Regions from separate parts of the Shewanella sp. SG44-2 genome, predicted to be linked through region 1. Evidence: predicted binding sites of a transcription regulator. Region 1 holds the regulator's gene; the other holds the start of a gene.
What was found. The regulator MetJ, encoded in region 1, represses methionine synthesis genes. The targets are predictions, from matches to a motif close to TAGACGTCTAGACGTCTA.
Positions count from the first base shown of each region.

Region 2: the regulator MetJ is predicted to act here: its motif matches at 1,519-1,536, upstream of metH (methionine synthase).

Region 1 covers NZ_JACJEU010000004.1:246,588-250,020, forward strand. Annotated here, with positions in the region: gene H5181_RS05040 (DUF3373 domain-containing protein) at 1-246, opposite strand, end outside; gene H5181_RS05045 (cytochrome c) at 395-724, opposite strand; gene H5181_RS05050 (sulfite exporter TauE/SafE family protein) at 1,081-1,821, opposite strand; gene metJ (met regulon transcriptional regulator MetJ) at 1,896-2,210, opposite strand; gene metB (cystathionine gamma-synthase) at 2,420-3,433, shown strand, end outside.
Region 2 covers NZ_JACJEU010000003.1:7,172-10,604, reverse strand. Annotated here, with positions in the region: gene H5181_RS02870 (ABC transporter ATP-binding protein) at 1-437, opposite strand, end outside; cobalamin riboswitch at 516-649, opposite strand; gene H5181_RS02865 (histidine phosphatase family protein) at 735-1,478, opposite strand; gene metH (methionine synthase) at 1,749-3,433, shown strand, end outside.

The DNA.
Region 1 (3,433 bases):
CCAAGTGACGTTTTGATAATGTAATGAATGTGCTTTAGTTCTAAAATCACCCGTAATGGCTATTCTGTCTAAAGCTGTGTGACGCTCGGTTTTATCAACTCGTGAATTTAAATAATCAAGATCTTCATTAATCGTAGCCAGTTGTTGTTTAAGATCGGCAATCTTTTGTGCATCTGTATCTGCTGCTAGGCTTGCGCCGCTCATAAAGAGCGCGTTAGCCACTAATATTGAGATGAGAGTTCTCATGGTCTTTCTCCCCTTGATTTGCCAAATAACATGGTCAATTTGGCAAATTTTTTGTGTCAGAATCCCTGAGGCTAAGCCTCACAGTTTTTTCGTTTGGTTTATTGGCTGATGTTTCGTTTAGAACGAAAAGATACTCAGCATTGATGATTTAGCCGCAGGTAGCTGGTTGGTCTGAATCGGCGGCGTGGTCATATAAGAACTGTTGAATGTCTTTCAGGTCTTTTTCTGATAAGGCTTCAAAAACGGCAGGTTTAGCTTTGTGCTTATCACGGGTGAAAAAACGATCCCATTGGCTCATAGTTTTAGTCATTGGGGTGAGTTCAAGGCCTTCACTGTTAGCGCTGTGGCAGGCTTTACATTCTTTTTTGTATAGGTGCTTACCTTTTTTAGGATTACCACCATCTGCGGCCATCACTTGGGTGCCAAGTGATAATGCCATAGCAACTGCGATACCAACTTTAATGTATGTGTTCATCATTTTGTCCTCTGTCGGGCTTATTAGGGTCGTGCTTAACAACATTTAATTATTTCTTTGCTGTAAACAATGTTACCTAAAAGTGGGTAGTGTTAATTTGAAGTAGATCATATCCATGAGAAAAATCTAATTGAAAAAAAGTTAATTGAAAGAAATCTAATGAACTAGTGTGATATGGATCTATTGCATATAGATAATGAGTTTGTTAGGGGAAGTGAAACGGTTTTTTTTGATACTTATTGATGGCGTTTTTTAGGTGAGAAATAGACTGCTTGATAAATAGAAGGGGAAGATTTTAATCATTGTTAGAAAACAAGCCCATTGATGGCTCGTTTTGTTTACAGGTGCAGAATAGTTGATTAGCTCATTAACGTGTTGGTCGACATAATAACTAACACGGTTGCACTAATACTACATAACACTAATGTGGCTATACGGGTTTTATCTTTATCAACGCGACCAATTAACTTACCCGAGACAAGATAACCAGCAACGACTGAAGGCAATAATAGCAGTGATAGCCATAAATGCTTCACTTCAACTAAGCCGACGATGGCTAAAATGGCTAGCGCTATTAATGAGCTAAACACGAAGAAGGCTGATAAAGCGGCTCTAAATTGACTTGGGTCTTGGCCTGCAAGCAAAATGGCCATTGGCGGACCGCCGATGGCTGCGATATTGCCAAATATGCCCGAAAATACCCCTGCGATAAATAAACTGAGACGATTAATGGGGGCGCTAAAGCGAAAAATGCTAAGAATAACAGCAATAAACACAATAGCTGCAATCACTAAGCCTAATATTGCTTGTGGGGCAAACAGCAATAATCCAGCGCCTAAAAACCCCCCAGGAATTCGCCCGAGTAAGGCATATTGCAAACCATTAAATTGTAAGTGACCACGCTCTCTAAACAAGGTCATTGCAGAAATGGCAAAGCCCATAACAATTATCGGAACTGGAACTAATTGAGGATTAACAATATACAGCAGCGGGCTTGCAACAACGGCTAACCCAAAGCCAATTAAGCTTTGAGTTAGCGCGCCAAAAAACACGATAATTGATGCCAGTATCAAGGTCGTTGGATCGATAAATGACATCATAAGTTCTCTTTAAAACATCACTGCTTCTTTATAGGGCAGTTTAAAAGTTTGTGAGGTAATCACTAATCAGTGAATTATTCGAGTTCTTCCCACTCGATACCCATATCATCCATTAACTTTTTCGCTTCACTTGGAATGCTATCAGGCTGATCTTTTGAAAGATCACCGTCATAAGGTAATGGTTGACCGGTGTACGCATGCAAAAATGCTTCGCATAGCAGTTCACTGTTAGTTGCATGGCGCAGATTATTTATCTGGCGACGCGTCCGCTCATCTGTCAGTACTTTTAATACTTTTAAAGGGATAGAAACCGTAATTTTTTTTACTTGTTCATTCTTTTTGCCGTGCTCGGCATATGGGCTGATATATTCGCCATTCCACTCAGTCATTAACTTACCCTTAACGATAAATACGCTGCAGATTTTAAACCGTTACAATCTCTAGTCAAATTATTGCTACTATTTAATCCCGATTGCAAATAGATTTCTTGATGTTTAGACGTCTAAACGTCTATTTTGGTTGACGGATGGGGATCTCTTAGGTAAATTTGGACGTCTAGACATCTCTTTGTGTGTTTGTGAAACTTTAGGAGTCAACCATGACTAAGCATCAAAGCGCCACATTGGCCGTTCGCCAAGGTATTGAAACAGACACACAACATGGTGCTATCGTGCCACCGATTTATTTATCGACCAATTATTCATTCGATGGCCACAATAATCCACGCGAGTTTGATTACAGTCGTTCGGGTAACCCTACTCGATGTATTTTAGGCGATGCACTCGCCAAACTTGAACAAGGTGCAACCGGTGTAGTGACATGTACCGGCATGGCCGCGATTACATTGGTGACTAGCTTACTTGGTCCTGATGATTTATTGGTTGTGCCGCACGATTGTTATGGTGGCAGTTACCGCTTATTCACTAACTTGGCCAGAAAAGGCCAATTTAAGTTATTGGTCGTTGATCAAACTGACGCACAAGCGCTGAGCAAAGCAATAGCTCAAAAACCGAAAATGGTGTGGTTAGAAACGCCATCGAATCCTTTATTGCGCGTGGTCGACATTGCTGCCATTAGCCAAGCTTGCCATGACGTTGGCGCGTTAGTAACAGTCGATAACACCTTTTTATCGCCGATATTACAGCAGCCTTTGTTATTGGGTGCAGACATTGTTATTCACTCAACCACCAAATACATTAATGGTCATAGCGATGTGGTCGGTGGAGCTGTAGTGGCTAAAGATCCTGAAGTGGGTGAGTTGTTACATTGGTGGTCAAATACTCTTGGGCTTACGGGTTCAGCATTTGACAGTTATTTAACCTTGCGAGGCTTACGTACTTTAGCGGTACGAATTCGTGAGCATCAACGTAACGCACAAAAAATTGTTGAGTTACTCAACGCCAGTGATGTAGTGGCAAAGGTGTATTATCCGGGTTTAAAAGACCATCCAGGTCACGAAATTGCGGCAAAACAACAACAAGGCTTTGGTGCTATGTTAAGTTTTGAGTTAATCGGCGGCGAAGCGGAAGTGGTGGCATTTTTAAAGGCGCTGTCGTTGTTTAGTGTTGCCGAAAGTTTAGGCGGGGTGGAAAGTTTAGTCGCCGTTCCGGCC
Region 2 (3,433 bases), on a different contig from region 1:
TCACCACCAGATAACAGTTCATACTGTTGTTGGGCTTTTTGCTGCAATCCAACTTTGGTTAAGGCACTTACCACACGTTCACGGTCTTGGGCAGTGTTTGAGTCAAACAAGCCTTTATGCGGAGTAAGCCCCATCGCCACTAACTGCTCGGTAGTCATGTCAAAATAATGCGGGGTATCTTGTTGCACCACAGCAATATTCTGCGCTAACAACTTAGAAGAATATTCACCGATGGGTTTAGAAAATATCTCAATATCGCCACTGGTTGGCACAATATAACGATACAAGCAGCGCAACAGGCTCGACTTTCCTGCACCATTTGGGCCTATTAACCCTAGCATTTGACCTTTAGGCAAACTGAAATGAATGTCCGCCAGAATCGTTTTATTATCGACTTGCCAAAAAAGATGATTTACATCTAATACAGATTCAGACATGAAAGTTAGCCCGCCATGTCCAATTATTTAACACAAACATTTATTTAATAACTCCCCTAAGTCACCCGCTTAGGCATGGATATTGAGGCGATTCAAAGCTGGTATCTGACTTATGTCCCCATACTCGATGGGTACATCTACAGTTGCGGGTACAGTTTGGGCTTATCCCAATTCCCAATACCTTGAAAGGCACTATGGTTTCGACGCAGATTATTACGACAATTATGACGCACGCTATTATGCAAATTATAGCGAAAAATGATGACACTAGGGTTGTAACGTTAAGCTCATGAAATGTTACGGCCAATGTAAGGTAAAGCTCACTTTAGCGGTATTGTTATTCATTGCAGTCGCTTGAAAACCGTCAACCTTATCAACATCATCAGGCCAATATACATCGAGCACCATAATAGCAGCATAGGGGATCGCTAGGTTAGCGAATAATCCGCTAGATTGGCCAACCTTAAGCACATAGCCCATTAAGCAGCGCATCACCCCACCGTGAGTAATCACTAACGCATGGGGGCAATCGACAGCTTGAGCGGTTTGCGGCACGTTTTGCCCTTGTTGTTCGTCGATTGACAGTAAACAAGAGTGCTGCTGTTGACATGAGCGCCACAGTTCATCAACCACGCTCATAAGCCCGGTCTCCACTCGCGCAGCAAAATCAATCACCGACTCGGCTTTATCTGGCGTGCTTTCAGCCGACCATGGGTTATCCCAATAGGCATCAAATTTAGCGGGGTTTTGCTGGTAAATTGCATCAAACGATTGCCCATCCCACACACCAAAATCAATTTCTTGCAGTGCTGGTATCGTCATTAACGGTAATGTTAATCGCTGCGTTAAAGGCTGGCTGAATTGCTGGCACCGTTGCAATGGTGAACTAAACACATGGCTAATGGGGAATTGCAGCTCTGCAAATGCTTGCTGCATTTGGGCCATCCCTGTCTCGGTAAGTTGTACATCGGTTTGGCCGCGAAATATAGACCCACCTTCGCATTCTCCATGGCGCATTAAAATTATCTTGGCTTGTTTCATTTAATTCAGCCTTGCTCTGGCAGTAAAAACTCGCGTACTATGGACGTCTATACGTTTATATGTCTAAAATACTATCTTAACAGGTAATCATTTAGAAGATAATCATTGTACGCAACAATTGTCCACGGCAGTTGTCTGCAACGGTTAACGCAACCATTGCAAATGACCGTTGAACATAACAATGATGTTATCGCCCTACTATTGTAAAAATAAGGGTATGCTTATCTCAATCAAGGTATCAAGCAACATAGTGATAAAAAGGTAACTGTTATGGCGAAATCGACTTCTTACAGTCAAACACTTGAACAACTTAATGCATTGTTAGCGCAGCGTATTGTGATTTTAGATGGCGCCATGGGCACCATGATCCAAGACTATAAGTTGGAAGAAGAAGATTATCGTGGCGAGCGTTTTAAAGATTGGCATTGCGATGTTAAAGGCAACAATGATTTATTAGTACTCAGCCAACCGCAAATCATTAAAGATATTCATACTCAGTACCTGCTAAACGGTGCCGACATTATTGAAACCAACACCTTTAATGCCACCACCATTGCCATGGCCGACTACGACATGCAGTCACTGGCTGCTGAAATTAACCTTGCTGGCGCCCGAGTCGCCCGCCAAGCAGCAGATGAAGTAGCAGCACAAACTGGTTCACCACGTTATGTTGCCGGTGTATTAGGCCCAACCAACCGTACCTGTTCTATCAGCCCAGACGTTAACGACCCAGGGTTTCGTAATGTCAGTTTCGATCAATTAGTTGAAGCTTATGTCGAATCAACCAGCGCCTTAATTGAAGGCGGCGCCGATATCATTATGGTTGAAACCATTTTTGATACCTTAAACGCCAAAGCCGCCCTGTTCGCGATTGAAAAAGTATTCGATCAGCTTGGCGATCGCTTACCCGTTATGATCTCGGGCACTATTACCGACGCCTCAGGCCGCACACTAACCGGCCAAACAACCGAAGCCTTCTATAACTCTTTACGCCACATCAAGCCGTTATCGATTGGCCTTAACTGCGCCCTTGGGCCTAAAGAGTTACGCCCGTACGTTGAAGAATTGTCACGTATTGCCGAATGTTATGTTTCCGCCCACCCAAATGCTGGCTTACCCAACGAATTTGGTGGCTATGATGAAACCCCAGAAGAAATGGCCGAAGTCATTAATCAATGGGCGCAAGAAGGCATGCTCAATATTGTCGGCGGCTGTTGTGGCAGTACACCAGCTCACATTAGCGCCATCCGTGAAGCAGTACTCAGACATGAACCAAGACAGATCCCAGATCTTCCAGTCGCGTGTCGTTTATCTGGCCTAGAACCACTTACCATCGATAAAAACTCGTTATTTGTGAACGTCGGCGAGCGCGCTAACGTGACCGGTTCGGCTAAATTTTTACGCTTAATTAAAGAAGAAAAGTTCGAAGAAGCGTTAGATGTCGTGCGCGAGCAAGTTGAAAATGGCGCGCAAATTATCGACGTCAACATGGACGAAGGTATGCTCGATGGCGTAGCGTCTATGGCGAAGTTTTTAAACTTAATCGCCTCTGAGCCCGACATCTCGCGTGTGCCAATCATGATTGACTCATCAAAATGGGAAGTGATAGAAGCGGGCCTTAAATGTGTTCAAGGCAAGTCGATTGTTAACTCTATTTCGATGAAAGAAGGCGAAGCCAAGTTTATTGAGCAAGCTACCTTAGTGAAGCGCTATGGCGCTGCCGCCATTGTCATGGCCTTTGACGAAGACGGCCAAGCTGATACACGTGAGCGTAAAACCCAAATCTGTACCCGTGCTTATCGCATTTTGGTCGATGTGGTTGGCTTTCCACCAGAAGACATTATTTTTGATCCCAATATCTTCGCCATTGCCACCGGTATCGATGAACACGACAACTATGCCGTCGACTTTATCGAATCGATAAAAGACATCAAAGCCACCTTGCCACACGCGAT